3 regions of the Microbulbifer sp. ABF4_143 genome follow, and region 1 is predicted to be linked to each of the others. Evidence: predicted binding sites of a transcription regulator. Region 1 holds the regulator's gene; each other region holds the start of a gene.
What was found. Region 1 encodes FNR, which switches genes on or off when oxygen is low (the NO sensors DNR and NnrR bind a similar motif). Its sites were predicted from a motif close to TTGATNNNNATCAA; they were not measured.
Positions count from the first base shown of each region.

Region 2: ACXAF3_RS01610 (DUF3149 domain-containing protein) is a predicted target of FNR. The motif match lies at 3,080-3,093, and genes of this name have one in related genera.
Region 3: ACXAF3_RS07675 (OmpW/AlkL family protein) is a predicted target of FNR. The motif match lies at 7,212-7,225, and genes of this name have one in related genera.

Region 1 covers NZ_JBSWWT010000035.1:3,149-13,603, forward strand. The annotation lists gene mmsB (3-hydroxyisobutyrate dehydrogenase) at 1-812, shown strand, start outside; gene hemN (oxygen-independent coproporphyrinogen III oxidase) at 880-2,256, shown strand; gene fnr (fumarate/nitrate reduction transcriptional regulator Fnr) at 2,322-3,053, shown strand; gene ACXAF3_RS17630 (SpoIIAA family protein) at 3,268-3,720, opposite strand; gene ACXAF3_RS17635 (hemerythrin domain-containing protein) at 3,753-4,316, opposite strand; gene ACXAF3_RS17640 (outer membrane beta-barrel protein) at 4,697-5,185, shown strand; gene glyA (serine hydroxymethyltransferase) at 5,338-6,603, shown strand; gene nrdR (transcriptional regulator NrdR) at 6,752-7,219, shown strand; gene ribD (bifunctional diaminohydroxyphosphoribosylaminopyrimidine deaminase/5-amino-6-(5-phosphoribosylamino)uracil reductase RibD) at 7,216-8,361, shown strand; gene ACXAF3_RS17660 (riboflavin synthase) at 8,362-9,024, shown strand; gene ribBA (bifunctional 3,4-dihydroxy-2-butanone-4-phosphate synthase/GTP cyclohydrolase II) at 9,284-10,399, shown strand.
Region 2 covers NZ_JBSWWT010000001.1:330,745-341,199, forward strand. The annotation lists gene hisI (phosphoribosyl-AMP cyclohydrolase) at 37-426, shown strand; gene ACXAF3_RS01590 (phosphoribosyl-ATP diphosphatase) at 419-751, shown strand; gene tatA (Sec-independent protein translocase subunit TatA) at 804-1,061, shown strand; gene tatB (Sec-independent protein translocase protein TatB) at 1,104-1,625, shown strand; gene tatC (twin-arginine translocase subunit TatC) at 1,643-2,461, shown strand; gene ACXAF3_RS01610 (DUF3149 domain-containing protein) at 2,878-3,018, opposite strand; gene ACXAF3_RS01615 (hypothetical protein) at 3,135-3,392, opposite strand; gene ACXAF3_RS01620 (aminopeptidase) at 3,422-4,582, shown strand; gene dtd (D-aminoacyl-tRNA deacylase) at 4,489-4,926, opposite strand; gene ACXAF3_RS01630 (SDR family oxidoreductase) at 5,055-6,044, shown strand; gene ACXAF3_RS01635 (DNA-3-methyladenine glycosylase I) at 6,233-6,826, shown strand; gene ACXAF3_RS01640 (mechanosensitive ion channel family protein) at 6,872-7,720, shown strand; gene ACXAF3_RS01645 (DUF885 domain-containing protein) at 7,851-9,761, shown strand; gene ACXAF3_RS01650 (PQQ-dependent sugar dehydrogenase) at 10,051-10,455, shown strand, end outside.
Region 3 covers NZ_JBSWWT010000007.1:136,209-146,663, reverse strand. The annotation lists gene ACXAF3_RS07710 (sodium ion-translocating decarboxylase subunit beta) at 1-287, shown strand, start outside; gene ACXAF3_RS07705 (hypothetical protein) at 398-2,617, opposite strand; gene ACXAF3_RS07700 (type 1 glutamine amidotransferase) at 2,760-3,461, opposite strand; gene ACXAF3_RS07695 (LysR family transcriptional regulator) at 3,614-4,492, shown strand; gene djlA (co-chaperone DjlA) at 4,693-5,475, shown strand; gene ACXAF3_RS07685 (BolA family protein) at 5,510-5,815, shown strand; gene ACXAF3_RS07680 (OmpW/AlkL family protein) at 6,138-6,941, shown strand; gene ACXAF3_RS07675 (OmpW/AlkL family protein) at 7,378-8,058, shown strand; gene ACXAF3_RS07670 (OmpW/AlkL family protein) at 8,302-9,120, shown strand; gene ACXAF3_RS07665 (CDGSH iron-sulfur domain-containing protein) at 9,210-9,482, shown strand; gene ACXAF3_RS07660 (diguanylate cyclase) at 9,607-10,455, shown strand, end outside.

The DNA of each region.
Region 1 (10,455 bases):
CCGAGGCGGCGCTGCAACAGGCGGTGGGCAACGGCTGCGAGCGCGGCGAGAGCGCGCAGCAGGCGGTGCGGGGCGCCGATGTGGTGATCTCGATGCTGCCCAGCGGCGATGCGGTCAAGGGGCTCTACCTGGGGGCGCGCGGACTGCTGCAGGCGCTGGAACCGGACACATTGGTCATCGACTGCTCCACCATCGCCGCGGGCGACGCGCGCCAGCTGATCGCCGCCGCCGGCGAGCGCGGCATACGCGCGATAGACGCGCCCGTCTCCGGTGGCACCGCCGCGGCCGCCGCCGGCACATTGTCGTTTATGTGCGGCGGCGACGCGGCGGCGCTGGACGCGGCGCGGCCCTTCCTGCAGGCCATGGGAGCGAATATCTTCCACGCCGGCCCCGCCGGCTCCGGCCAGGTGGCCAAGATCTGCAACAACATGCTGCTGGCCGTCCATATGATCGGCACCGCCGAGGCGCTGCAGCTGGGGGTGGACAACGGCCTGGATCCGAAGGTGCTGTCGGACATCATGAAGGCCAGCTCCGGCGGCAACTGGTCGCTGGAGAAGTACAACCCCTATCCGGGGGTGATGGACAATGTGCCCGCGGCCAACGGCTACAGCGGCGGCTTCGCGGTGGCGCTGATGCTGAAGGACCTGGGCCTGGCGATGGACACCGCCGCCGGCAGCGCCTCGTCCACGCCGCTGGGCGCGCTGGCGAAAAACCTCTATCAGTTGCACGGCGGCAGCGAGGAGAACCGGCAGCTGGATTTCTCCAGCATCCAGAACCTGTTCCGCCGCCCCGCCGGCGCGGTGGAAAATTGATCTGGATCAAGGGGCGGAGATCCCGCGGCGCTTAACCTCTGCATCGAACTGCAAGAGGTAGAAGAGCATGGCTCACGACCCGGAGAGCGCAGGCCTGTCGGCGGAACTGCTGTCCCGCTACAGCGGCCCCTGTCCGCGCTACACATCCTATCCCACCGCGGACCGCTTCGCGCCGCTGGGCGCCGCCGAGCCCTGGCGCGCACTGGGGGATATCCGCAGCCTGTCGCTGTATGTACATATCCCCTTCTGCCGCTCCCTGTGCTACTTCTGCGCCTGCAACAAGGTGATCACCCGGCAGTACGGGCTCGCCTCCAGCTATCTCGACCACCTGCTGCGGGAGGCGCACTGGTATAGCGACAAGACCGCCGGTGCACCGGTGACACAGCTGCACCTGGGCGGCGGCACGCCCACTTTCCTCGGCGACGGCGACCTGCGCCGCCTGATCGAGGGGCTGGGGGAGGTGTTCGAACTGCGCCCCGGCGACGGGGTCGAGTACAGCATAGAGGCGGATCCGCGCACCCTCGAAATCGATACCCTGGATACCCTGCGCGAGCTGGGATTCAACCGCCTCAGCCTCGGCATCCAGGATTTCAATATCGAGGTACAGCGCTCGATCAACCGTATCTGCAGCCCCGAGCAGGTGGCTCGGCTGACCGAGGCGGCGCGGGAGCGCGGCTTCGAGTCCATCTCCTACGATCTGATCTACGGCCTGCCGCGGCAGGATGTCGCCAGCCTGCAGCGCACGCTGGACCGGGTGCTGGAACTGGCACCGGACCGCATAGCCCTCTACCACTACGCCCACCTGCCGCACCGTTTCAAGGCGCAGCGGCTGATCGAAACGGATTTGATCCCCGGGGCGGCGGAGAAGATTGCCATGCAGCTGGCCGCGGTATCGCGCCTCGGGCAGGCCGGGTACGAGTTCCTTGGCATGGACCACTTCGCCAAGCCGGACGACGAACTGGCCAAGGCGGCCCACGCCGGGATGCTGCAGCGCAACTTCCAGGGCTACACGCTGATGCCGGCGGACGCGCTGGTGGGGCTTGGCGCCTCGGCGATCAGCTACAGCCGCGACGGCTACTGGCAGAACCTGCACAAGTTGAAAGACTATACCCAGGCCATCGGCGAGCGGGGGTCGGCGGCCAGCCGCGGCTGGCTGCTGGATGAGGACGACCGGCTGCGCCAGTGGCTGATCGGCGAGCTGATGTGCCGCCTGCGCCTCGACAAGGGCGAGGCCTCGCGCCGCGCCGGTGCGCCCTTCGATGCCTACTTCCGCGCGGAGCTGGAGCGTTTGCAGCCGATGATCGATGACGGCCTGCTGCGCGACGACGCCGACAGCCTGAGCGTCACCGAGAGCGGGCGCTGGTTCGTGCGCAATGCGGCCTCCGCATTCGACAGCTACTTCCACGGGCAGGAAACCACCGCCCGCTACTCCCGTGTGCTGTGAGGGGGGACTGTAACCGGAGGCCGGGGTACAATCCCCGTATCAATGGTTTGCGATCCGGTTTCGATATGACTGATTCCTCCAAGGCAGTAAGTTGCGGCAACTGCTCGGTCAGGCGCCTGTGCCTGCCCGCCGGCCTGTCCGAGGGCGATATCGACCGGCTGGAGCAGGTCACCCGCCGCAAGAAGGTCGTCAAGGCCGGCGACACCCTGTACCGCGCGGGCGACCCCTTCGCCAACCTCTACGCGATTCGCTCCGGCAGCTTCAAGACCGCGGTGATCGCCACCGACGGCGATACCCAGGTGACCCATTTCGCACTGCCGGGGGAGCTGCTGGGCCTGGACGCCTACAGCGGCCGCAGTCACCCCAGCTACGCCGAGGCGCTGGAGAACAGCAGCGTCTGCGTGCTGCCCTTTTCCCAACTGGAGACGCTGGCGCAGCAGGTGCCGGCGCTGCAGCAGCAGATCTACAACATCTTTTCCGAAGAGCTGAAACAGGAAAACGATATCCTGATGCTGCTCGGCAGGCGCTCCGCCGATACGCGCCTGGCGGCACTGCTGATCAATATCTCCAGCCGCTACGCGCGCCGGGGCTATTCCGCCAGTGAATTCGTGCTGTCGATGCCGCGCACGGATATCGCCAACTATCTGGGCCTCACCGCGGAGACGGTCAGCCGGTTGTTTTCCCGCTTCCAGAAGGAAAAGCTGATCCGCGTCAGCGGGCGCGAGGTCGAGATCCTCGATCTGGTCGGACTCAGCGAGCTGGCCGGCACCCACTGCAGCTACGACAGCGACGGCTGAAATCGGCCGGTTGAGGAAGGGCGAAATCAAAACGGCCAGCGATGCCGGGTTCGGTCGCTGACAGAGTCCTGCAGCCAAAATCGAAGGCAAAGTACTGGGGCGGGTATTTCGAACCCTTGGCGACAGGGACGTATTTACAGCGTTTCGAAATACCCGCCCCTGTGCTTTGCCGCCACTGCAGCCGTTTAAAGCGGAATGCGTGGATCAGGGAGAGTCAGGTGTGCGCGGGAAAAATCCGCCGCCCCGGCTGTTTGGAGCCGGTGGGCGCGGAGCCCTTTTCCGGTAGCGGCTGCGCCAGCCAGTCCAGCGCCTCCTCCGGCTCCTCGAAGAAGCGCGCCTCGCCGGAGATAAACCAGGAGGCGATGCGCGCGGCTATCTCCTGCCATTTTTCGTCGCCGAGTATGGCGACCCTGGAAAACTCATTGCCGTGCTTCAGCGCCAGCTTGAAGTCATCCCAGGCGGCGCGCAGTTCCCAGCCCTCGAAGTCCCGCGCGTCCACCAGTACCTGCACCTGCGGTTTGTCGACCCCCTGCAGCGCGTAGTCTATCAGCGGGGTTATGCGCTCGTAGTCCTCGTGGGTGAGGCGGCCTATGGCCTTGATATAGAGAAAGAACTCGGAGCCGACGCGCTCGACGCCGATCGAAATTCCGTGACGCTTGATTTCCATATTTCCTCCCGGTTGGTGCGTTTGTGAACCGCTCAGGCGACGGCGGCCGCCGGTTCAGTCAGGTGCTGGTGAAGGGATTCGTAGATTTTTTTGGTCTCGGTGTTGAACAGCGGGTCCCGCTGCTCCTGCACCCGGACGCGGATTGCGTCCCAGTCCTCGGCGGTCAGATACTGCTCCACCTGCGGAAATATAGCGCTGTTCTCGAGTGCCATATGGTCGCGCTGCAGCCGCAGGTAGACGTGGCTGGCGCCCATCAGCGTATGCCGTTCCACCGCGGCGTCGTTGGCCACCGCGTAAAACAGCGCACACATCTGCTTGGTGGCCGCGGCGATGCGCCGATGCTGCAGCTGTGCCGCAATCACCGCGTCGCGGTCGTGGATGGGTTTGCCCAGAAGGCACTCAAACACCAGGTCTTCCACCGGGTGGTGCCACTTGTCCGGGTAGACGGAGAAATAGTCCAGCGCGTCCAGCATCAGCCCCAGCGTGGCCGGGTCTCTGTCGCGATGGCTGAAGTCGCGCAACAGCTGTTCGAAGCAGTCGAGCAACTGCCGCATATGTTTGTGGTCGCGGCACAGTTGCCGATAGATAGCGTTCATCCCTGGCCTCCATTGATTTCCGAATACCCCCATTGTTGTCGGCCCCGGGAGTGGTCGCTTGATCTGGATCAAGCCGCGGGCAGTTTGCGCAACGGCGGGTGGGATAGGGCGAATCGAAGATCCGCGCACAGGGTGGAGGCGGCTTTGCGCGGGGTCTGGCTGCGTCAACAGTATGTGACCCGGCGGTTTCACGCGGTTGCATCCGCGCGGGCCGGGCCCGCGGGTATGGAACCAAGGCCCCGCGGCCGCGGTCACAGGATGCCCCGCGGCGATTACCCCCACTTCTGTGACCCGGTAACTGTTCGGCGGGCAACAGGGCGGTTAAAATCCGCGCAACTCTGTATTGAACAAAAGTCTGACCAACAAATTGGGGAATTCCTATGCGTAAGATTGCAAAAGGTGTAGCTGCACTGGCGCTGGTCTGTTCTTCCGCCGCCTCCGCCGAGGGCGGTTACTGGGGCGCCACCGTGGGCCTGATGGATATCGATATGCCCAACGCCGACAGCCCGCTCAACGTGGGCCTGCGCGGCGGCTTCACCCTGCCTTCCGGCTGGGGCTTCGAGGCCGAGTACACCAACTCGCTGATCAGCGGCGAGGCCGACGTCTTCGTCCGCGACGTGGATGTGGATATCCAGACCCTGGCCGGCTACGGCACCTACCGCTCCTACGGCGACCTCTACTTCAAGGGCCGCCTGGGCCTGCTGTACGAGGATGTCTCCGTGGGCAGCTTCAGCGAGGACGACACCGGTATCTCCCTCGGTGCCGGCGTGGGCTTCAACTACAGCCCCAACACCAATATCGAGCTGGAATACACCATGATCGAGGAAGATGTGGGCTTTTGGTCCGGCACCATGACCCTGACTTTCTAACCCCTCCCTCCCTGCGCGGTCCGACCTTTGGCCTGACCGCGCCGTCATTTCTGCGCAGTGCCGATTTCCTTGGTGTACAATGCGCGCCTTTCTATAGTTCAGCCCTATAGTTTCACCCCGTCTGACTCAGCCCGTATTATCGAGGGAACACCATGTTTGATTCATCAGTCACACTTGCCTCCTACGACCCGGATATCTGGGAAGCCATCCAGGAGGAGGACCGCCGCCAGGAAGAGCATATCGAGCTGATCGCGTCCGAGAACTACACCAGCCCGCTGGTGATGGCGGCTCAGGGCAGCAGCCTGACCAACAAGTACGCCGAGGGCTATCCGGGCAAGCGCTACTACGGCGGCTGTGAATACGTCGACAAGGTGGAGACCCTGGCCATAGAGCGGGCCAAGCAGCTGTTCGGCGCCGACTACGCCAATGTGCAGCCGCACTCCGGCTCCCAGGCCAATGCCGCCGTCTATCAGGCCCTGTGCGCCCCGGGCGACACGGTGCTGGGCATGAGCCTGGCCCACGGCGGCCACCTGACCCACGGCGCGCGGGTGAATTTCTCCGGCAAGATCTACAACGCGGTGCAGTACGGCCTCAATCCGGAGACCGGCGAGGTGGACTACGAGGAAGTGGAGCGCCTGGCCCTGGAGCACAAGCCGAAGATGATCGTGGCCGGCTTCTCCGCCTACTCGCGCGTGATGGACTGGGCGCGCTTCCGCGAGATCGCCGACAAGGTGGGCGCCTACCTGTTCGTGGATATGGCCCATGTGGCCGGCCTGATCGCCGCCGGTGAATACCCGTCGCCGATCCCCCACGCCGACGTGGTGACCTCCACCACCCACAAGACCCTGCGCGGCCCGCGCGGCGGCATTATCCTGGCCCGCGCCAACGAGGAGATCGAGAAGAAGCTCAACTCCGCCGTATTCCCGGGCGGTCAGGGCGGCCCGCTGATGCACGTGATCGCGGCCAAGGCGGTGTCCTTCAAGGAGGCCATGAGCCCCGAGTACAAGGCCTACCAGAAGAAGGTGGTGGAGAACGCCCGCGCCATGGCCGAGACCTTCCTCGACCGCGGTATCAATATCGTCTCCGGCGGCACCGACGACCACCTGATGCTGGTGGATCTGATCGGCAAGGAGTACACGGGCAAGGATGCGGACGAGGCCCTGGGCCGCGCCAACATCACCGTGAACAAGAACGCGGTGCCGAACGACCCGCGCTCGCCGTTTATCACCAGCGGCCTGCGCGTCGGCACCCCGGCCATCACCACCCGCGGCTTCGGCGTCGTGGAGACCCAGCAGCTGACCCACTGGATCTGCGACGTGCTGGACGCGCTGGAGAAGGGCGACGCCGAGGCGACCATCAATGAGGTCAAGCAGAAGGTACTGGATATCTGCGCCAAGTTCCCCGTTTACAAAGGCTGATTGTCGACTGTGTGAAAAAGCGGCTCTTCGGAGCCGCTTTTTCGTTGCCGGGGTGCATTCCCCGGTGATTGACCGGCCCCCGCTCAAGAGTCGGCGCGGCTGTGGTAAACTGCCGCCCGTTTTTCAATCCCCCAAGGGCCAATCCCCCATGCACTGTCCTTTCTGCAGCGCAGAAGAAACCAAAGTAGTCGATTCGCGCCTGGTGGCCGAGGGCGACCAGGTGCGCCGCCGGCGCGAGTGTCTGCAGTGCCACGAGCGTTTCACCACCTTCGAGACGGCCGAGCTGCTGCTGCCGCGGGTGATCAAACAGAACGGCCAGCGCGAGCCCTTCAACGAGGACAAGCTGCGCGCGGGTATCCAGCGCGCGGTGGAGAAACGCCCGGTCAGCACCGAGCGGGTGGAATCCGCGGTATCCCAGATCAAGCACGCCCTGCAGGCCACCGGCGAGCGCGAGCTGCCGGCGCGCACCATCGGCGAGCTGGTCATGGAACAACTGCGCGAACTGGACCAGGTGGCCTATGTGCGCTTCGCGTCCGTCTACCGCCGCTTCGAGGACGTCAGTGATTTCAGCGAGGAAATCGAGCGGCTGACCAGCAAGCCCAAGGTGAAAGAATGAGTCCGCGCGAACTGATGGCCCGCGCGATCCAGCTGGCGGAGCGCGGCCTCTATACCACCATGCCCAACCCCCGCGTCGGCTGTGTGATCGCCGACGACGGCGGCGAGATAGTCGGCGAGGGCTGGCACAGGCGCGCCGGCCTGCCCCACGCGGAGATCGAGGCGTTGAACGATGCGGGCGAGCGCGCCCGCGGCGCCACCGCCTATGTGACGCTGGAACCCTGCAGCCACACGGGCCGCACCGGCCCCTGCGCCGATGCACTGATCGCGGCCGGCGTGGCCAAGGTGGTCTACGGTATGCAGGACCCGAATCCGGCCGTCGGCGGCGAGGGGCTGCAGAAGCTGAAAGACGCCGGTATCGAGATCGAGGGCCCGCTGCTGGAAGAGCAGTGCCGCGCGCTGAATCCCGGCTTTATCAAACGCATGACCCTGGGCCTGCCGCTGGTGCGCTGCAAGTCGGCCATGAGCCTGGACGGCCGCACCGCCATGGCCAGCGGCGAGTCCAAATGGGTCACAGGCCCCGCCGCGCGCGCCGATGTGCAGCGGCTGCGCGCGCGCAGCTGCGCGATAGTCACCGGCGTCGAGACGGTGCGCTTCGACAACCCCAATTTGAATGTGCGCGCCGACGAGATGGCCCTGGAGCTGCTGACCAACGAACAGGCTGCCCAAGCGGTAGCGATTCAAGAGGTTCAGCCGCTGCGGGTGATCCTCGACAGCCGGCTGCGCACCTCGCCCAAGGCCTTTATATTGCAGGGCGACGCCCCCACATTGGTGGTCACCACCGAGGTGGCGGACCTGTCCCGCCGCCAGCGTCTGGAAGAGGCCGGTGCCGAGGTGCTGGTGCTGCCGGCGGACAAGAGCGGCCGCGTGGACCTGCTGGCGCTGCTCAAAGAGCTGGCGCGGCGGCAGTGCAACGAGGTGCTGGTGGAGAGCGGCGCCACCCTGTCCGGCGAATTCCTGTACCGCGGCCATGTGGACGAGCTGATCGTGTATATGGCGCCGAAGCTGCTCGGCAGTACGGCCAGGCCGCTGTTCGAACTGCCGATAGAGCGCATGGGCTCGGTGCTGCCGATCACCATTACCGATATGCGCGCGGTCGGCCACGACTGGCGCATTACCGCCACAACCGATATCGAGAGATAGATGTTTACCGGAATCGTCGAAGCCGTAGGCGAGATCGCCGAACTGCAACCCAAGGACGGCGACCTGCGCCTGCGGGTCAAAACCGGCAAGCTGGATCTGGCCGACGTGCAGCTGGGCGACAGCATCGCCACCAACGGCGTCTGCCTGACGGTGGTGGACCTGCCCGGCGACGGCTACTGGGCCGATGTGTCTGCGGAGACTTTGAAGGTGGCCACCGTCGGCAGCTGGAAACTCGGCGACAGGGTCAATCTGGAAAAGGCGCTGACGCCCCAGACCCGCCTCGGCGGCCATATTGTCAGCGGCCATGTGGACGGTATCGGCGAGGTGCTGTGGCGCAAACGCGAGGCCCGCGCCGAGCGCTTCCGCCTGCGCGCGCCGGCGGAACTGGCCAAATACATCGCCCACAAGGGCTCGATCACCGTCGACGGCACCAGCCTGACCGTCAACGCGGTGGACGGCGCCGAATTCGAGCTGACCATAGTGCCGCACACGCTGCAGGAAACGGTGATGGACGGCTACAGGGCCGGCACCCGCGTCAACCTGGAAGTGGACCTGATCGCGCGCTATCTGGAGCGGCTGCTGCTCGGCGACAAGGCCGCCGAGCCGGACAGCGGCGGGCTGACGGTGGAATTTTTGGCGCAGCACGGTTTTTACAAGGCGTGACCCGGCTTTGGGGGCGGCCCTGCTAGCGGGTGGCCCCTTGCGGGACACGCCGTGCATACATCCCTGTAGGCTTGTCGGCGAGCTTCCAGCCGCTGCGCGCCCTCGCGGCGCCTTCGGCCCTCTCGCCGACAGTCCCGCAAGGGGCCACCCGGCAGCAGGACCTTCGCATCTCCCTGCTGTAGGAGCCTGCTTGCAGGCGAACAAAGCGTTGTAGGATGGGCAAAGCGAAGCCTGCCCATCAAACACCCAAGAGAGATTTATGGAATTAAATACGGTTGAAGAACTGATCGACGATATCCGCCAGGGCAAGATGGTGATCCTGATGGACGACGAGGATCGCGAGAACGAGGGCGACCTGGTCATGGCCGCCGAGCAGGTGCGCGCCGAGGATATCAACTTTATGGCCACCCACGCCCGCGGCCTGATCTGCCTGCCGATGAGCAAAGAGCGCTGCGAGCAGCTGGACCTGCCGCTGATGTCGCGGGACAACGGTGCCCAGTTCAGCACCAACTTCACCGTGTCCATCGAGGCCGCCGAGGGCGTCACCACCGGCATCTCCGCCGCCGACCGCGCGCGCACCATACGCGCGGCCGTCGCGCGCAACGCCAAGCCCTCGGACATAGTTCAGCCCGGCCATATCTTCCCGATCATGGCCCAGCCCGGCGGCGTGCTGAGCCGCGCCGGCCACACAGAGGCGGGCTGCGACCTGGCGCGCCTGGCCGGTTTCGAGCCGGCGGCGGTGATCGTCGAGATCATGAACGAAGACGGCACCATGGCGCGGCGCCCGGATCTGGAAAAATTCGCCAAGACCCACAACCTGAAGATCGGCACCATCGCCGACCTGATCAACTACCGTGCCCTGAACGAAAAGACCGTCGAGTGCACCAACGAGCGCAGGGTGCAGACCGAGTTCGGCGAATTCAAGCTGCGCACCTATCTGGACAAGGCCCGCCGCGAGCGCCACTTCGCCTTTATCAAGGGCGAGCCGACGCCGGAGGAGCCGACGCTGGTGCGCGTGCATGTGGCCAGCACCACGCGCGACCTGTTCACTCTGCGCCGCGGCGACGAGAAATTCACCCCCTGGACCTTCCGCCACGCGATGCAGCGCATCGCCGACGAGGGCAAGGGCGTGGTGGTGGTGATCTGTCACAACGAGACCACCGAGGAAATCGAGGAGAGCATCGACTGGCTGATCAGTGGCAAACAGCAGCGCCCGAGCCAGGACCTGGTCTACAAGCAGGTGGGCACCGGCTCGCAGATACTGCGCGACCTGAAGGTGCGCAAGATGCGCCTGATGAGTGCGCCGTTCAAGTTCAGCGCCATCTCCGGCTTCGATCTGGAAGTGGAAGAATACCTGAACGTCGAGCAGGAATAGCGAATACGCTGATGGGCACCTCGCTTCGCTCCTTTGCCCATCCTACAGACATACTT
Region 2 (10,455 bases), on a different contig from region 1:
CTACAATGTGACAGACTGAAAAGGCGAAACAACGGTTTGAGTGACGCAGACTTTATCGACCAGGTCAGTTGGAACGGCGACGGTCTGGTGCCGGCCATAGCGCAGGATTTCAAGACCGGGCGCATACTGATGATGGCGTGGATGAACCGCGAGTCACTGGCGATCACCGCCAGCGAGGGCTACGCGGTCTACTGGTCCCGCTCGCGCAACAAACTGTGGCGCAAGGGCGAGTCCTCCGGGCACCTGCAGCAGGTGCGCGAGATACGCCTCGACTGCGACGGCGACACAGTGCTGCTGCTGGTGGAGCAGCAGGGCGGTATCGCCTGTCACACCGGACGCAGCAGCTGCTTCTACCGCCTGTTGCAGGACGGCGAGTGGCGGGTGACGCAGCCGGTGATCAAGGATCCGGGTAAGATTTATGAGTGACCTGCTGAAGCAACTGGACGCGGTGCTGGAAAGCCGCAGGCGCGAGGGCGACGCCGGCAGCTCCTATGTGGCCAGTCTGCACGCGAAGGGCCTGAACAAGATTCTGGAAAAGGTCGGCGAGGAGGCCACCGAGGTGATCCTCGCCGCCAAGGATGTGGAGCGCGGCGGCGAGCGGCAGGCGCTGATCGGCGAAACCGCCGACCTCTGGTTCCACTCCCTGGTGATGCTCTCGCACCTGGGCGCGGACTCACAGGACGTGCTGAACGAACTCGCGCGCCGCTTCGGCCTCTCCGGGCTGGAGGAAAAGGCCAGCCGCACGGAATAACTGTTGGATAGGGCGGCGGCCGCCCCGTCAATTGTGCAATCTGGAGAAAACTATGGGATTCGGTGGAATTAGTATCTGGCAGCTGCTGATCATTCTCGTCATAGTGCTGCTGCTGTTCGGCACCAAGCGCCTGCGCAACCTGGGCAGCGACCTGGGCGGCGCCCTGAAGGGCTTCAAGAAAGCGATGAAGGACGAGGACAAGGAAAAGGAAGAGGAGAAGGAGCCGGAGAAGCTGGAGCACGACGAGCAGGAAAAGCCGCAGCAGAAAGAATCCGCGCGGGACAAAGACAAACAGTCCCAGGACAAGTGACTCTGAACCCAAACCAGAAACAGCCAGCGCGAGTAACAGTCCGTGTTTGATATCGGCTTTTTTGAGCTTCTGTTGGTTGCCATAGTGGGCCTGCTGGTGGTGGGCCCCGAGCGGCTGCCGGATGCCATCCGCACCACCGCGCGCTGGTGGTCCGGTATCAAGCGCACGCTGCAAAGTGCGCGCGAGGAGCTGGAAAAAGAGGTGGGTGCAGACGATATCCGCCGCGAGCTGCACAACGAGCGCATACTGCGCGAACTGGAGGAGAGCCGCCGCGAGATGGAGCAGGCCTTCACCGAGGTGGACCGGAAGGAGGAGTTGCAACCCCGGCCCGAGCCGACCGAGGAGCCGCCCCGCGACCCCAAGCACCCGACGGCGGACGCGGACGACTACCTGCCGGAACAGGACGAGAACGCCGAGGAGCTGCAGGACCCGGAATACCCGGAGCACTGGCACGACTACGGCGATCCGGAACTGAACCCGCACCACCCGGACCGCGCTGCCCACTCCGCCGGAAAAGACCTGGCCCCGGAAAAAACGCCGCAGGAAAATGACAGGCAGCCTTGAGCTAAGGTAGCAGTGACATGAGCGACCAGTCGCAACAGAGCCCTCAGCCCAATGAGGAGGAGAGCCCTCAGCCCAATGAGGAAGGGAGCCCTCAGCCCTCCCAGGAAGACAGCACCCAGCCGTTTATCGACCACCTGATCGAACTGCGCGACCGCATATTGCGCACCCTGCTGGTGGTGGTGGTCATCTTCGCCTGCATGGTGCCCTTCGCCGCGGAGATCTACGACTTCGTCGCCGACCCGCTGCAGGCGCGGCTGGTGGAGGGGGCCGGCATGATCGCCACCGAGGTGACCTCGCCCTTTTTTACCCCGTTCAAGACCACGTTTATCCTGGCCTTCTTTGTCGCCATCCCCTATGTCCTCTATCAGGCCTGGGCCTTTATCGCCCCGGGCCTGTACCAGAACGAAAAGCGCTTCGCGGCCCCGATTCTGATCTCCAGCGTCATCCTGTTTTACGCCGGCATGGCGTTCGCGTACTTCGTCGTCTTCCCGATCCTGTTCGATTTCTTCGTCAGCTCCGCCCACTCGGATATCAAGGTACTGCCGGATATCAGCCGCTACCTGGATCTGGTGCTGAAACTGTTTTTCGCCTTCGGCTTCGCATTCGAGATTCCCATCGCCACGGTGCTGCTGATCTGGAGCGGCGCCGTGGACGCCAAGACCCTGGCGAGCAAGCGCGCCTATGTGATCGTGGCCTGCTTCGTGATCGGCATGCTGCTGACCCCGCCGGATGTCATCTCCCAGTCGCTGCTGGCGATCCCGATGTGGCTGCTGTTTGAGGTGGGGATACTGCTGGGGCGCTGGATAAAGTCCGCACCGAAGGAGCGCAGCGCCTGACAGCGCGCCTGTAGGAGCCTGCTCGCAGGCGAATAATAAGGTTGAACAAGGCCTGGAAATATTCGCCTGGCAGATTTCTGCTCCAGCCCTTTGCAAGAGCTGCAACGCCGCAGATGCATGCTTCAGGGCCCGCCCTACGGGGCTTTCAGAGCGATTCACACTCTGCGTTGCGACTTTTTGAAAGGTCTAGCATTCCTGCAAAGTCGCGCCTTGATTGTGAACCGCTCTGAAAGCCAGAGAGGCCATGGAGTTATTCAGAGGTTCCCTAGAAACCTCGCCGCAAAGCACCACCCTGTATCTGGCGCTGACCGGCGCCGGCCGCCGGCGACGATGCCGCGCTACACTTGGCCCGGTATAGTGATCTGCTCCTGGGCTGATCCCGCTCCGGGCAGGAGCGGGAACTCAAGTCGGTGCGCTTAAGAGTGGTTTTTTGAATCGGCCTCGATATTGCGCAGTGTCAGGCGGATCAGATAGGCCGCCATCACGCAGATAAAGGCGATCACCCCCAGGCTCAGCAGGCCGGAAAAGCTGGTAAACAGGTCAATGAGCGCGTCCATTTCAGGCTCCGTCTTTCACATCGGTTACGGAGCCAGTCTAGGGGGCTGCGTCGGGCGCGGCTTGATCTGGATCAAGGTTGGGGCCCGCCGCGGCGCGGAGGAGGCGGGTGCGGCGGCTAGAAGATCCCGGCTATGCTGATAAAAATCAGCGCCGCGGCGGCCAGCGCGAAGAGTTCGCGCTCCTCTTCCCAGCGCGGCAGCAGGATCAACAGGGCCAGGGGCGGCAGGAAAACGGCGATCAGGCCCAGCAGCAGGTGCTGGCGAAAACAGACGCGCAACAGGCGCAGCCAGCCGATGAAAGCGAAGACCAGCGCAAAGACGGTCAACACGGCGGCGACCGGCGCCATACCCGGCCCTATGGCTGTCGACTCCATGCAAACACCTCACGCGAACGATGGTTAGAGTGTATATCAGCATTCGGCGTTTTTTCGTGCCAGTGGCGGCGGCCGCGCTGGGGCTGTTGTTTTTGGGCGGCTGCGAGACGGCGGGCTACTACGCCCAGGCCGCCGGCGGCCAGTGGCGCATACTCGCCGCGCGGGAGCCCATCGAGGAAGTGGTGGCGGCGCCGGGAACGGAGGAAAAGCTGCAGCAACGGCTGCGCCTGGTGCAGTCGATCCGCGCTTATGCCGGCGCGGAACTGCGGCTGCCGGTGGGCAGGGCCTACGGCGCCTATGTGCAGCTGGATCGGGACTACCCGGTGTGGAATGTGCTGGCGGCAGAGGAGTTGTCCCTGAAGCCGAAGCGCTGGTGCTACCCGATCGCCGGCTGCGCCAGCTACCGCGGTTATTTCAGCAAGGCGGCCGCGCGCGCCAAGGCGCGGGCGCTGCTGGCCCAGGGCTACGACGTCTACCTGGGGCCGGTGCCGGCCTACAGTACCCTCGGCTGGTTCGACGATCCGGTGCTGTCGAGCTTCGTCAACTGGTCGCCGGAGCGCCTCGCCGGACTGCTGTTCCACGAACTGGCGCACCGGCGCGTGTATATCGCCGGCGACACCCGCTTCAACGAGAGCTTCGCCACCGCCGTGTCGGAACTGGCACTGCCGGACTGGCGCCGCCGCTACGGCATAGAGGGCATGGGCGCGGACGCCCGCGCCCAGGCGCTGGCGGTCAACCGGCTGATGACGGCGGCGCGCAAGCGGCTGGAATCGATCTACGCGGCGGAAATTCCGGACGACGCCAAGCGCGCGCGCAAGGCCGAGACCCTGGCGCAGTTGCGCCGCTGCTACCGCGTCCTGTCCGCGGACTGGCCCAACCCGGAGCGCTACCGCGCCTATATCGAGAAGACCAACAACGCGACCCTGGCGCTGGTGGCCGAATACCAGTCCCTGGTGCCGGCCTTCAAGCAGCTGTACGCAGAGAGCGGCGGCTGGGAGGATTTCTACCGGGCCGCGGAGCGGTTGGGGGAGGAGAGCGAGGAGCTGCGCAAGCGGCGGCTCGCGCAGCTGGCGGCTCGCTACCGGGCGTCCGGTGTTCAGGTCTCGAGCAGGAAGGTCACAGGCCCGTCGTTCAGCAGCGACACCTGCATGTCCGCCGCGAATAGGCCGCAGGCCACCGGCGCGAACTGAGCCCGCGCCCGCTCGACGAAGTAGTCGTAGAGCGCCTCCGCCTGCTGCGGCGCAGCGCCGCGGCTGAAGCTGGGCCTGAGCCCTCTGGCCGTGTCCGCCACCAGGGTGAACTGGCTCACCACCAGTAGGCCGCCGCCGGCCTGCTGCACATTCAGGTTCATGCGTCCCTGCTCGTCGCCGAATACCCGGTAGTGCAGCACCTTGTGCAGCAGCTTGTCCGCGCTCTCGCGGTCGTCCCGCGCCTCCACGCCCAGCAGCAGCAACAGGCCGCGGTCGATGGCGCCGACCGTCTCACCATTTACCTCCACCCGCGCGTGGCGCACGCGCTGAATCAATCCCTTCATCGCAAATAAACCGCCCTGGAAGCCAACGAGGAAATGCCCTAGATTAGCCAACTGTCTGCGGCGAATAAACCGAAAGAGCAGCGCCCCTCTCCCGCTTGCGGGAGGAGGACGGGGAGGGAGGAATAATAATGCACGCATTCGTTACCGGCGCTACCGGCTTCCTCGGCGCCAACCTGATCGAACAGCTGCTCGCCGAAGGCTGGCGGGTCACCGCGATGCACCGCGGCGGTTCGAATACGCAGCTATTGCGGAAGATGGGCGCTGAGCCGGTGCAGGCGTCGCTGACCGATATCGGCTCGCTGCGCGCGGCCCTGCCGGAAAATATCGATGCGGTTTTCCATGTTGCCGCCAACACCAATATGTGGCGCGGCGGCAATGCGCAGCAGTGGTGTGACAATGTCGAGGGCAGCGGCAATATCGCGCGGGTGGCGCGGGAGAAGAACGCCGGCAGGCTGATCCTCACCAGCTCCATCTCCGCCTACGGCTACCACCGCGAGACCATCACCGAGGAGAGCCCGCAGCTGGCGGACGACCCGCGCCACCACTACCTGTTCACGAAGAAGCGCGCCGAGCAGGCGGTGCGCGCGGAAATTGCGCGCGGGCTGGACGCGGTGATCCTGAATCCCTGCGCCATCGTCGGCAAATACGATACCGGCAGCTGGGCCCAGACCTTTTTTATGATCGACAAGGGGCAGCTGCCGGGCGTGCCGCCGGGGCGCGGTTCCTTCTGCCACGCCGGGGCCGTGGCGCGCGCCCATATCAGCGCCTATCACCGGGGCCGCTGCGGCGAAAACTATATCCTCGCCGGTGTGGATGCCAGCTTCCTGGAGTTCTTCGGCCAGATAGCGACGCTGCTGAATAAACCGGTGCCGAAACGCACTGCGCCGGCGGTCGCGATCCGCGCGATCGCCCGCCTGTCGGATCTGTGGTCGCGGGTCAGCGGGCGCGAGCCGGTGATCACGCCGGAGAAGGCCGCGCTGATCACCCGCCGCGTCACTGCGAGCAGCGCCAAGGCCGAGCGGGAGCTGGGCTACGACCCGGGCGTGAAACTCGAGACCATGCTGCGCGAGTGCCGCGACTGGCTGATCGAACAGAAACTGCTGGAGGCGCGGGCGTGAATCGCGGCAATATCGTTTTCGTGTTGGTTATGCTGCTGTTGGTGCTGCAGCTGATACAGCACTATTTCTTCTCCGGCGCGTGATAACCCCGCTTTGTAGGAGCCTGCTGTGACCGCCATGGGGGGCGGTCACGGCAGGCTCCTACAGGACGCTTTTGCCCGCCAACACGGGAAAACATAGGGACATTTGTGGAAGACAAACGCTGCGCTTGGTGTCTCAGCACACCGCTCTATCAAAAATACCACGACGAGGAATGGGGCCGTCCGGTCACTGACAACGGCAAGCTGTTTGAGTTTCTGATCCTCGAAGGCGCCCAGGCCGGACTCTCGTGGATCACGATACTGAACAAGCGCGAACACTACCGCCGCGTCTTCGACAATTTCGATGTGGAAAAAATCGCGCGCTACACGCCGCGCAAGATCGAAAAACTGCTGCAGGACCCGGGCATAGTGCGCAACCGGCTCAAGGTGGAATCCGCGGTAAAGAACGCCCGCGCGACCCTCGCCCTGCGCGAGCGCGGCATCGGCCTGGCGGAATTCCTGTGGCAGTTCACCGACGGCCGCGTAATGGTGAACGAGCGCCGCAGCCTGAAACAGGTGCCGGCCACCACGCCGGAATCCGATGCGATGAGCAGGGCGCTGAAGAAGGCCGGCTTCAGCTTTGTCGGCAGCACCATCATGTATGCGCATATGCAGGCCACCGGCATGGTCAACGACCACCTGATCGACTGCCCGGCCTATCGGCAGTGTGTGGACGAGGCGGCGGCAAAGAATTTACTGTAGTTCCCCGCCCGGGCGGCAAAATTTCGCGCAAGAGGTGACGTGCAGATGGATTTAAATGAACTGATGAAAGACTACGGGCCGCAGATCCTGAACGGCCTGTTCAGGCTCGGCTCCGCAATTCTGGTGCTGATCCTGACCGTCGTCGCCGCAAAGCTGGCGCGCCGCGGTGTGCGCCGCCTGTCCAACCGGCTGGACGCGACGCTGATCCCGGTGTTGAGCAATATCGCGGTCTGGTCCGTGTATATCGTCGGCGGGCTTGTGGTCCTGGACAAGTTCGGGGTCAATACCACCAGCCTGATCGCGCTGCTCGGCGCCACCGGCCTCGCCGTGGGCCTGGCCCTGAAGGACACGCTGCAGAATATCGCCGCCGGTTTCATACTGCTGGGCCTGCGCCCCTTCCGCGTCGGCGACACCATTCAGTTCGGCAGCACCATGGGCACGGTGCGCCAGGTGGGCCTCTTCACCACCGAGCTGGACACCGTCGACGGCCTGCGCGTCAGCGCCCCGAACAGCGCCGTCTGGGGCGAGACGCTGATCAACTACAGCCGCAACGCCACCCGCCGCCTGGAGATAGTCGCCAGCATCGCCTACGGCGACGATATAGAGACCGGCATGGAGGTGCTGCGCCGGCTGGTGGCGGAGGAGCCGCGCATCCTCGCCGAACCGGAGCCCAGCTACGCGGTGCGCGCACTGGCGGACAGCTCGGTGAACCTGCACCTGCGCGCCTGGACCGCTAACGCCGACTACTGGGACGTGCACTGGTCGCTGATGAAGCGGCTGAAGCCGGCGCTGGAGGCGGCCGGGCTCAGCATCCCCTTCCCGCAGCGGGAGCTGCATATCGTCGAACACTCTGCCGGCCGGGCGCGCGGGCGGCTCGAATCCGGCGAGCCCTGATCCCGGGAATCCATCGGCTCGGCGCAACTGCGCCGCAACCCTGGGGCGGGTGAATCGACACCCCGCCGTTTTCATGTCAAAGTAACCGGCGTTTTTTTGAGCAAAATTTGACCGGGACACGAAGATTCCAATGAAGAAACTGCACCATTCCCCGATTGCCAAGCCCCTGATTCCCAGCCTGCTGGCCCTGGCCATCCTCGGCGGCTGCCAGCGCGACGAGGCCCCGGAGGCCGGCGCCAGTGCGCTGTCCCAGAACGCGGCCGCGACCGCCGAGGCCAAAGACCAGGCCGTCGACCCCGCCGCCGAGACGGCGCGCCTGACCGAGTGGCTCGACGCGCGCTACGAGGAAGAGCTGCAGTTCAGCCCGATACAGCTCTCCTACCTGGGCCGCAAGGATCTGTACGACCAGATCGACGATATGAGCGAAGCCGCCGATGCGCGCAAGCTGGCCTGGAAGGCGAAGACCGTCGAAGAACTGAAGAAAAACTTCGACTACGACAAACTGACCCCCGCCGGCAAGGAATCCTACGACCTGTGGATTTTCCAGTACGAGCAGGACAAGGCGGCCGAGCCCTTCAAGCGCCACGGCTACTTCGCCGGTGAGCTGGGCGGCCCCGAGGCCTCGTTGCCCAACTTCCTGATCAATATCCACAAGGTGGACTCCGTCGAGGACATGCAGGCGTACATCGCCCGTATCGACGGCGTCAGCCGCGCGATGAACCAGCTGCTCGAGCGCGCCCAGCTCGCCGCCAAAGACGGCATCCGCCCGCCGCGCTTCGCCTACGATCTGGCCATAGAGCGCGCGCAGAAGGTCACCAGCGGCGCGCCCTTCGGCGGCGAGGGCGAGGCCCCGCTCTACGCCGATGCGAAAGGCAAGATCGAGAAGCTGAAGAAAGACGGTAAGATCGACGACAAGGCCGCGGCGGAATTGCAGGCGCAGGTAGAGAAAAGCCTGAAGGAGCAGTTCAAACCCGCCTTCGACACCTATGTCGCCTGGCTGCAGGCCGACCGCGAGAATGCCAGCGAGGAGCCCAAGGGCGCCTCCAGCCTGCCGAACGGCGAGGCCTACTACAACAACCGCCTGGCCAACTACACCACCCTGGAGCTGACCGCCGACGAGGTGCACCAGATAGGTCTGGATGAGGTGGCGCGCATCCGCAAGGAGATGGAGGCGATCAAGGAGCAGGTGGGCTTCGAGGGCAGCCTGCAGGAATTCTTCACCTTTATCCGCACCGACGACCAGTTCTACTACCCCAACACCGACGAGGGGCGCGAGGCATACCTGAAGGAGACCCGCGGCTTCCTCGAGGATATCGAGAAGAAGCTGCCCGAGTACTTCGGCATACTGCCCAAGGCGAAGCTGGTGGTGAAGCGGGTCGAGCCCTTCCGCGAAGTGCCCGGCGGCGCCCAGCACTACCAGCCCGGCACCCCGGACGGCTCCCGCCCCGGCACCTACTATGTGCATATGTCCGACATGAGCGCCCTGTCCACCACCGACATGGAGACGGTGACCTACCACGAGGGCAGCCCCGGCCACCATATGCAGATCTCCATCGCCCAGGAGCTGGAGGGCATTCCGCAGTTCCGCACCCAGGCGCACTTCACCCCCTACGTCGAGGGCTGGGCGCTCTACTCCGAGCTGCTCTCCAAGGAGATGGGCCAGTTCCAGGATCCCTACAAGGACTTCGGCCGCCTGACCGCGGAAATGTGGCGCGCCATCCGCCTGGTGGTGGATACCGGCATGCACGCCAAGGGCTGGACCCAGGACCAGGCGGTGGAATACTTCCTGGAGAACTCCGCCATCCCGGAGGGCGCGGTGCGCTCCGAGGTGCGCCGCTACCTGACCCTGCCGGGCCAGGCCACCTCGTACAAGATCGGCATGCTGAAAATCCTCGAACTGCGCGAGCAGGCGAAGGAACAGCTGGGCGACAAGTTCGATATCCGCGGCTTCCACGACACCGTCCTCGGCGGTGGCGCCCTGCCGCTGCCGATGCTGGAGATGCGGGTCGCGGCCTGGGTTGAGCAGGTCAAGAACGGCTGATCGCCGGGCGCATCCACAAGCGAAAAAGCCGGGCGCTGCCCGGCTCAGGCTGCCGGCAAGGTCCGACAGCCGGAATCGAAGGCAAAGTGCTGGGACGGAGCGTACAGGGATGTATTCACAGCGTTTCGAAATACCCGTCCCGGTGCTTTGCCGCCACAGCCCCTGCTTAGAACGACAGGAGGGGTTGATAAACACTCTGAGCCGGGCATTGCCCGGCTTTTTGTTTTTTCACCGGCGGCCCGGTAGCATCCGCCGGAAATCGAAAACAGCAAAAAACGGAGAGTTGCACATGGTTCGACCCGCCGCCTTCCTGCGCCTGGCCCTGTTGCTGCTGGCCGCCAGCGGCGCGGCAAATGCCGCCGATATCGTCGCCGAGCGGATAGAGAGCGAGCGCCACGACTTCCGCATAGTGCGCCTCGCCTCCGGCCTGCATCACCCCTGGGCCCTGGCAACTCTGCCGGACGGGCGCCACCTCGTCAGCGAGCGGCGCGGCCGCCTGGCGCTGATCGACGGCGGCGATATCGCCTACCTCGATGGCCTGCCGGCGGTGTCCGCGCTCGGCCAGGGCGGTCTGCTCGACCTGGCGCTGCACCCGCGATACGGCGACGGCGAACACGACTGGATCTACTTCACCTACGCCAAGCCCGGCGAGGGCGGCCAGTCCGCCAGTGCGCTGGCGCGGGCGCGCCTCGGG
Region 3 (10,455 bases), on a different contig from region 1:
GCATCCTGGCGCTGGGTATCGTCGCCTTCGCGATCGGCACCGCCGCCGGTGTGTTGATGGCGAAGCTTTTGAACCTGGTCAGCAAGCACAAGATCAACCCGCTGATCGGTTCCGCCGGCGTGTCCGCGGTGCCGATGGCGGCGCGGGTATCCAACAAGGTCGGCCTGGAAGCCAACCCGCACAACTTCCTGCTGATGCACGCGATGGGCCCCAATGTGGCCGGCGTGATCGGATCGGCGGTGGCGGCCGGTGTGATGATCACCATGGTGCGCGCCATGGGCGGCTGATGGATTTATCGGAATTCAGATTTGTAGGGGCGAACCTTGTGTTCGCCTTTTTTGTGTTGGATGCCGGGAATTTAGGAGGTTCGGTGGCAGGGCCCTTACATCCGGCGCCCCTACAGATCCGACTGGTGTGCTTTGCCGAAGGAGCGCGGCGGCCCCAGCAGCGGCGTTTTCACCGGCTTGGCCGCGCCCGGTACAATCACAAAAGAGTTGGCGCCGGGGTTGGTCTGGAAGAAGAGCGGCCCGTCCTTTCTCCAGTTGTTTACCAGCCAGATATTCCCCGACGGATCCACGGCGCCGCCGGTGATCCGCTCCAGCGCATCGCTGGTGTAGCCGGTCGCCGGGGAAATGGCGTCGCCGAATGTATGCCCCGGCGGGCATTTGCCGACGCCGCAGAAGCGGGAGATACCGGTATCCGGCCACTGGAAGCCATCCTCCGCGTCCTCCATCGGCGTGTGGCCAAAATTGAATACCCACACGGTGTCGTCGCCGTCGACCGCATTGCCCCAGGGAACGCTCAGGCCGCCCACCTTGGTGAACTGCTGCGGTGTGCCGCCGCCGGCCGGGTAGAAGATCAGCGACGGCATCTTGCCGCTCTGTGAATCCAGTGGGGTCTTGCAGACGATGTTGACCGTGTCGGAACTCGACACCCACATATTGCCCTGGCTGTCGCCGGCGATACCCATCGGCCAGGACAGGTCCACTGCGGAGGAGTCCACGGTTTCCACACTGCCGTCGGCGCTGACGATATAGATTTCCTGCGCCTGGTTGCCGGTGACCCAGGCGCGCCCCTCGGGATCGATGGCGATCGCGAAGGGTTTCAGCAGCGGGATTTCGTTGTCGTCTCCGGCGATGCCGCCGGGCAGCGGGATATTGCGCGCGCGCAGCGGGTTGCCTTTGGGAATCACCGTGACAGTGTCGTTGCCGCAGTTGGCGACCCAGATATTGCCGTCGCGATCCGACAGCGTCGCCTGGGGCCAGGAGATATTGCCACGGGTGAAGCCGCTCTCCGGCGACAGCGGCAGGCCGTTCGGCAGGAACAGCGACACGCTGTTGTGGGTGGCCGGAATCTTCTTTGCCGGATCCGGCGGTACAGTGCCATCCGCGCAGTTCGGTGACTCGAAACCGAAATTGCCGACCCAGATCAGGCCGTGGGGATCCACAGAGATACCGAAACCCGCACCGCTGAGCCCGCCGCCGAAGTAGGGCGTATCCGGAAATTTCTCCCCCCAGGGGAAGAACTTCAGCAGGCGCAGGCCGGTGCAGGCGGTTTCCACCGGTGCCCTGGGTTCATAGTTGTCGTTGATCCAGCCGAAGCCACGCCCGTCGATGGCCACATGGCCGGGGCCGTTCATCAGGTTGAACCTGTCCTGCCGCGAGAAAAATCCGCCGGTGAATTTGAGGAATATCAGCCAGTTGGTGGGTCTGTCTGTCAGGGCCGGCTGGTAGATCGGCGACAGGAGCGAGAGTAGGAACAGCGGGTCGTCGGCGTTGGACGGGTAGTTCGGGAAGGCCGGAAATTTGGCGATGTTCGCCACCGCCTGCAGGACATTGCGCGGCCGGGGGCCGCCGCCGGCGGTGGCCGCAAACAGCGCGCGGCAGTTGTCGGTATCGGCGATACAGGCGGCGACGACGTTGGCCAGGGCGTTGAAGGTGGCCAGTGTCGATGTCTCTGAACCGTTCGGTTTTCTCGCCAGCACCTCGCCGATATCGCCGCTCTCGGGATTGGCCATATTGCCGGCCATCTTCACCGCGTTGAGCATGCCGTGGGTATTGCCGCGGATTTTGCGCCCGTCGATAAACTGGGCGAAGGCGGTGCCGGTGGCGACGGTGGTACGCTCGTTGATGACGACCTTTTTCAGGATCTCTGAACCGGAACCGACCGCGCCGGCGAGCATTCGCGGATGTTTTTCCGCAATGATGAAGTAAACCGGGTTGCGCCGCGGCTGCCGGTTGCGCGGCAGCCTGAAGCGGATCTCGAATTCCCCGGCGGCGTCGGTGATCGAGGCCCCGAGGATATGCTCGATGGACAGTGGCCCGGCGTAGCTGACCAGAAGAAAAACCCTGTAGCCGCGCAGGGGGCTGCCGTTGCCCTCCAGGGTGCCGCGGATCTTCTCCACCCGCGGCAACCAGGGGCCGTTCGGCGCGACACCGTGCGCGCCGCCGGCGGCCTCCGCTTCCGGTCGCGAAAGCGGATCGCCCTCAGAGTGGGACGGATCGGCGGAGCGGGCCGATGCATAATACGCAGTCATCGCCAGCAGCGCGGCGACCGAGATGACGACCAGAAATTTGAGGGAATAGAGGCGGCTTGCGGGCTTGCGGGACTCATCCATGAACTTTTACTTCCCAGCTGCTCAGTTCACGACAGGAGGGGCCAGGGGAGCGCCCTGTCAAAAAAGTATGGCACAGGATGGATGGGCGGCTGCCGGGAAGGGGGGCGCCGGTGCGCAGCGGCGCCGCGGAAGAGATTCGGAATCAGCCCTGCAGCTTCTGGGCGAAACGCAGCAGGGCGGAGGATGCCGGGCGGCGGGGTTCCGCACCGGTCAGCGGGCGAAAATGCCTGTCGAGCAGTTGAAACAGGGCGCGGCGGCTGGCCAGGTGGAAGATTTCCGGCGACCCGTGACGGGCGTAGTATTCCGGAAACAGCCGCGCGATATCCTGCGGCGTCCACTCCAGGTGAAACTGCAGGCCGAGAATACGCTCGCCGGATGAAAACGCCTGGTGCGGGCAGAGTTTGGATTCCGCCAGGCACTGTGCGCCGGCGGGAATCGCAAAGCGATACCTGTGCGCGTGGAACACAAGCCCGGTGCCGAGTGACCAGTTCTGTTTCGGCGTGACCGGCAACCAGCCGAGTTCCTCCTCCGGCATTTCGATAACTTCCGCTCCGAGCGCGTGGGCCAGCAGTTGCGAGCCGAGACAGATGCCGAGAATCGGCAGATTGGTCTTTATCGCGCGGCGGATCCAGTCGATCTCCAAGGCGAGCCACCGCAGCCTGCCGCGGTCGCGCACGTCCATCAGGCCGCCGAGAATCACCAGCCCGTCGAAGCCTCCATCGGGGAGTATTTCCCGCCGCGGATCGACGATCAGCAATTCGATATTGCGCTCCGCGGCCCAGTCGGCGATATACCCGGGCCCCTCGTGTTTTTCATGCTGGAGGGCCAGCAGCCGCTTACTCATGGTTGCTGAGAGTCCCGCGTTTCCAGGTAGAGCGCCTTCTTGAAGCGGATGTCTTTTCCCGAAGCATGTGTATCGGTCAATCTTGTCATGGCGAAATTCTAGCCATACATTGGTGACCAATCGATTCTGAGTCGCAGGAATGTAATTCCAAAATGGAAATAGATGATCTGGAGAAGTTCCTGGTGATCGCCGCCACCGAGAACCTGCAGCGCGCGGCCGACCGCCTGGATACCACCGCCGGGGGCCTGAGCAAGTCGCTGCGCCGCCTGGAGACGGCGCTGGACACGCGACTGTTCGACCGTATCGGCAAGCAGATTCGCCTCAACGACGCGGGCCGCCGGCTGCAGCAACGGGCCGCGGAAATCGTCGCCATGGCCCGGCAGACCCGCGCCGAGTTCGGCGGCCTCGCCCGCGGGCCCGAGTGCCGTGTGGCGGCGCCGGCGGTGCTGCAGCTGGAATGGGCGCGGCGCATACAGCGGGCGCTGGCGGAGCAGCGGGCCGATGCGCGCCTGTCCATGACCTCCGCCTACGAGGCGCTGGCGCTCAGGATGCTGCTGCGCGGCGAAGTGGATTTCGCCCTGGTGACCGATGCGGTGGCGGCGCAGATTCCCGGAGACCTGTCGGTGCGCGCCTTGGGCACCACCACCATGCGTGTGGCGGCGGCGCCGTCGCACCCGCTGGTCGCGGGGCGCAAGGCGCGGCCGGTGGAGGTGACGGCGGAGACGATATTGCAGTATCCGTTTGCCGCGCCGCGCATCTCCCCCTTCTGCGGCGAGGAGCGGGGTATCGGCAGCGACGGCTGGCGCGAGGACGCGCTGCCGCGCAAGATTGCGGTGGTGGTGAACGACTACGGCGTGCTCTGCAGCCTGGTACAGGGCGGCCAGATGCTGGCCTACCTACCCGAGGAGCTGCTCGAGGAGATAGGCGCGGTGCGCCTGAAAGTGGTGGATTGCCCCTATTGCTGCAGCGAGAATCTGATTTTGGTCTGGCGGGGCGGTGGCTGGCTGGACCGGCTGGCGCAGGCCCTCTGAAGCCCCGCGGTGCGGGAACTATTTCCCCGGACGCCCCTCACTATTGTGGTCCGTGTATATCCGCGGGGAACCGGCGGCGGAGATCTGCCGCGGGAATCTGGCCCCGCTCGTCGGAGTACCTGGGCGCGGCGGTGCGCATGCTATGATAGGCGCGCTTTTTATCACAGCAGGGGCGCGGAGCGGCGCTCGGAGGGGAACTTATGTCCTGGTTGGGCGCGGGTATTGGAGCCGGTATCGGCTTGATGTTTGGGGGCCCCATAGGCGCGGCCCTGGGGGCCTGGATCGGCGGCTCCGTCGGTTCCGGCTTGCGCCATGTCGGCGACGCGGCGGCGAGCCTGAACCGCGAGGGGGCGCAGGCGGTTTTTATCGTTGCGCTGTTCTCGATGCTGGCGAAGGTGGCCAAGGCGGACGGGCAGGTGTCCAGGGCCGAAGTCCAGCTGATCGAGGACTTTATGCGCAACAACCTGCGCCTCAGCGCCGAGGACAGGTCACAGGCGATCAAGATCTTCCAGAACGCCAAGAGCGACAACTACAGCATCTACGACTATGCGCAGCAGTACCGGCAGCTGGTGCGCAACCAGGCCATGCGCGAGATGGTTTACCGCCTGCTGTTTGCGGTCGCCTACGCGGATGGCGAATTGCACGCGGCGGAAGAGGCGATATTGCGCCGCATCCCCGCCGACCTGGGGCTGCACGAGTCGATTTTCACGGCGATGCAGGGGGAGTTCGATGGCCGCGCGCCGGCGTCGGCGGACAGCCTCAGGCACCACTATGCCGTGCTCGATTGCACGCCGGAAACCAGCGACCGCGATCTGAAGCTCGCCTACCGGCGCAAGGCGGCGGAATTCCACCCGGACAAGATCGCCTCCAAGGGGCTGCCGGAGGAATTCATGCGCCATGCGGAAGACCAGATGAAGAGCATCACCGTGGCCTATGAAACCATCGTCGAGGCGCGCAAGCGCAAGGCGGCTGCGACTGCCTAGGGAACCACGAGAGACAATCTAATCGAGGTGTTGGATGACCCTTGCACAAAAAATTGAACAGAAACTGACAGCGGCATTTGCCCCCCTTCATATAGAGGTGCAGTGCGAGAGCCATATGCACAATGTGCCGCCCGGGTCGGAAATGCACTTTCGCGTGGTACTGGTCAGCGACGCCTTTGCCGAGCTGCGCAAAGTGCAGCGGCACCAGAAGGTTTACGCGGTGCTGGCGGAGGAGATGGCCGGTCCTATACACGCGCTGGCGCTGCACACCTACAGCCCGCAGGAGTGGGAGGGGGCGGCGCCGCAGAGTCCGGAGTGTCTCGGCGGTGGAAAAAAGTAACGTATTTTCTCGCGCCTGATTGTCACTTCCTGAGTTGTTCCACCACCGCGTCGCGTCTCTCTTCGGGCTGCCGCGGCGCGTAAACACTCCCCTTGGCTTCCTGTCCATCTCGCCAGCTGCGCGAAATACCTCGTTCGATTGGCGCACATTGGTTGCTGTTCCCCGCCACAAGAAATACTTCCGCGCCTAAATTGCAGGATTGTTCTTTTTTGGCGTCAAAATTTGGTCGTTTTTTCTACAGGGGTGCTTTCACACGACTAGACTGATCATTGATTGGGCTGATTGCTGTTTTAATCTGCTGAATATCAATGGAGTTACCCCAATGAAGATGACGCGTATTTTGATCCCCGCGCTGGCACCGCTGGCACTTGCAGTTTCCAGCGTGGCCTCTGCAGGACCTGCCGGCTATGCTCCGCCCCCGCCGCCCCCCGAGAGGCAGGAATTTATTATCCGCCTGGGTGCATCCTATATACACCCGAATGCGGATCGGGTGACGTTTACCGATTCATCCCACTTCTTCTTCGATGGGTTCCGTTCGACCCTGGATCCGGACGATGAGTGGGGCTGGAATATCAGCGGCGTCTGGAAGCCGATGGATCATTTCGGCTTCGAGCTGATGTATATCGACGGCGACGACCATGTCGGTGGCGACAGCAAGGGATTCCTCTCGATTTCCGGATTCGACGATGACGTCCGGCTGCGCAACCTGACCAAGTTCTCGCCGGAAATGAGCACGGCCATGGCCAACTGGTATCCGCTGGATCCATCCTGCATGTTCCAGCCGTATGTCGGTGTCGGTATCAACTACACGGATTTCAGTGGCGAGAGCTTCCGCGGCGTTGCCCGCGATGATCTGCGGGAATTCGGTCTGAGAGGCCGGCTCTCCATGGGTAATTCCTGGGGCTACGCCTGGCAGCTCGGCGCCGACCTGAATTTCGGCCACGACAGCGCCTGGCTGGTGAACGTGGCGGCCATCTACCTGGATTCGGAGACGGATGTTGAGTTCCAAATCCTGGAGGACAGCAGCTCGTCAAGCCCCAACCGCGTAGTGGAGGCCTACGGCGGCGACTACCTCTACAACCCCTGGGTATTCAACCTGTCGGTGGGTTACAAGTTCTCTTTCTGATCGCTTTGTCAGAACCTTTCTTCGGGGCGCTTCGGCGCCCTTTCTTGTTTGCGTCGGTTGGGCGGCAGGTTGAATACGGCGCCGCTTTATATCCCTCGCCCCGGCGCCGGACTCAACCGGTGAGGGAATTTCTGTCGGCCACAGGGCGAAAATTTCTGCGCCAACTTTACACAAAAGTTCTAATTGGAAGCGGAATGGTCGGGTGTTTTTTCTACTGTGGTGTTTTTTCGTGTCTAGACTGAAAAATGATTGGGTGGATTGCTGTTGAATTTGCCGAATATCAATGGAGTTATCACGTATGAAAATGACGCGCATTCTTACACCTCTGGCTCTCGCAGTTTCGGCCGCGGTAGGAGCGCAACAGGCACTGGCGGGACCCTCCGGTTATGCCCCGCCGCCCCCCGGACCGAAACCGCTGTACCATGCCGGGACCACGGTGATACGCCTCGGTGGCGGCTATTTCGATCCGGACAGCACTTCCGGAAAACTGATAAACCCACAGTTTTTCCCCGAGTTTGACCGCTTCGACTACGACCTGTCCGACGAGTGGACCTGGCAATTCAGTGCGATGTTTATGCCGGCCGACCACTTCGGCATCGAATTCAACTACCAGGGTGAAACCGACCACGACCACAAGGTCCGGGTCGACAGAACCTTTATGGGGGAGACCTTCTCCGACAAGTTCAAGGTCAGCAATCTGGACAGAACCACCAGTGTGTTGACATTCAACTGGTTCCCGGTCTGCCCGGAATCCTGGGTGCAACCCTATATCGGCGTCGGTACCAGCTATACGGAATTCGACAGCACCAATGTGAAGCAGGGGTTTAACGATTTTCTGGAGGAATATGCCGATGCCATAGGCCCGGCCCGCTTCTCGATCAAGGATTCCTGGGGCTGGGTTGGCCAGATCGGTGTCGACATCCTGTTCGGACGCGACAGCAACTGGCTGGCGAACGCCGCGGTCCAGTATCACGATGTCGACTTCAGCTCGTCCCTTCTTTACCCGGTCCGGGGGCTGAACAACACCGGTGGTGTCCGCACCTTCGAAAATGCGGTGCGAGCCGATCTGGAGCCGGATCCGTGGATTTGGAATCTGGGTATCGGCTACAAGTTCTGATAGCCGTTATCGGGAAAAAGGCGCTTCGGCGCCTTTTTTAATACCTGTGGGATTCCGCGGTAATCGTCTTGTCTTCGCTCCGCAACAGATACCGCCGGCACAATACTTGTGCCACGGGGCGTTTCGGGATTGGTCGAATTTTCTACAGTTGAGGGTCGTGGCGTCTAGACTGGAATATAGGACCTTCCCGGGAAGCGGGTAAATTTGCTCCGAATATATCCGCCATCAATGGAGTGATGAGTTATGGAAATGACGCGTATTCTGGCACCCGTGGCACTGGCGGTCTCTGTCGCCGCCGTTTCCGTCGGCGTCTCGGCCGGCCCCAGCGGATACGAGCCACCGCCGCCTGCAGCGCCGCCGGCCGTCTATGAGGCCGGAACCGTCATGGTTCGCATCGGCGCCTCCTATATCGACCCCGACGACGATACCGGCAAGTGGCGCTACGATCGCAGCCTGTTCCCATTTTTCGACGGTCTTCGCTACGAATTCGACGGGGACACCACCTGGAATATCACCCTGGGCTTTATGCTGGCGGACCATTTCTCGGTGGAGTTGGGGTATATCGGCGAGTCCGAGCACGATTTGGATCTGAACGGCCTGCAGAGCGCGTTTATCGATGACTTCGGTGTCACCAAGATCCGCGCAGGATCCGTCGAGCGACGCACCGGCACCCTGATGGTCAACTGGTTCCCGGTGTGCAAGGAGTCCTGGGTACAGCCCTATGTCGGTGTCGGCGGCCACTATACCGATTTCGACAATGTCAATTACAGCGTCAGTGCCAACGACTATCTGGCCGAGGTGGCCGGTGCCCTGGGTGGAGCCAAGCTGTTTATGGAGGATGACTGGGGCTGGGGCGCGCAGCTCGGGGTCGACGTCGTGTTCGGGCGCGACAGCAACTGGCTGGTTAATCTGGCGGTGCAGTATATGGATATGGAAGTCGACACCGATCTCCACTTCGCCGCTCCCAGTCTCTTCGCCCCCGGCGTCGCTATTCACGCGGCGAGAACCAAGGTGGAGTTCGATCCCTGGATATACAATCTCGGGATCGGCTACAAGTTCTGACCGCCGGGCTGAAAAAGCCCGGACGATATTTTTCAACAAACGGCTTCTAGCCACAGTGGGCCACGGGCCCTCTTTTCCCGGCGCATGCGATGACGTCACCGATAGTCGCCAACAACAGCCCGGTGCGGGTGCACCTGGAAGCGGGGAAGAACTACTTCTTCTGCGTCTGCGGCCGCTCCGCAAACCAGCCCTTCTGCGACGGCAGCCATAAAGACACGGGCCTTCAGCCGCTGAAATTCACCGTACCGAAAAGCGGGGACTTCTGGCTGTGCTGCTGCAAGCACACCCGCAACCGCCCCTTCTGTGACGGCCACCACAAGCAGTTCAGCGAAGCCGATATCGGCCGGGAGCGCGACCTGTAACACGGGCCTGAGTCCGGCCCCGGGGGTGCGCTCCGCCGCGCCTGTGTTACCATCGTCCCAAGCGGGCCGCACTCGGACGTGGCGCTCGCGAGAATAATGACAAATACCGGATCGGGTGATTGCGATGGAACGTGTGTTTGCGCTCTGGGGGATACTGCTCCTGTACCTGGCCGGCGGCGCCAGCGCGGAGCCGCTGCCCGTCACCGCGGGGCAGGCGCCGACGCCGCTGACCGGGCACCTCCGCCTGCTGGAGGATCCGGGCGGGGCGCTGACATTCACTCAGGTGCAGAAACCCGAATACCGGCGGCAGTTTGCGCCCGTCGCGGCATCATCGGCCAATTTCGGTATCACCCGTTCCGTCTACTGGGTCACTTTCACGCTGCGCAACCCCACCGACAGGCCGCTGCCGCTGGTAATACGGCAGGACTACCCGCTGATCGACTATCTGGATTTCTGGGCGCCGCACAAAGACGGCGGTTGGCGCAAGGTTGCCACCGGCGACCGCCTGCCCTTTGCCAGCCGCCCGCTGGCGTTGCGGGATTTCGTCTTCCCGGTGCTCCTGCCCGCGCAGAGCGAGCGCACCTATTATTTGCGCTATGAGACCCAGGGCTCGCTCAATATCGGGCTGTCCGTCAGCAGCGGAACCGCCTTCCTGCCGCGGCTGAACGTCGAGCAGTTGCTGCTCGGTATCTACTATGGCGGTTTCCTGGTGCTGGTGCTCTACAACCTTTTTCTGTTTATGGCGGTGCGGGACAAGGCCTATCTCTACTATATGGCCTACGCCGTCAGCTACGGCCTCTACTTTGGCACCCTGAACGGGATCTCATTTCAGTTCATCTGGCCCGGCAATCCCTGGCTGGGCAATCAGAGCCTGTTGGTGTTACTCGGCCTGTCTATGCTGTTTGCCGCCCAATTTGCCCGCGAGATCTGCGTGGGGCGGCTGCTGGCGCCGCGCATCGACCGCCTGGTGCGC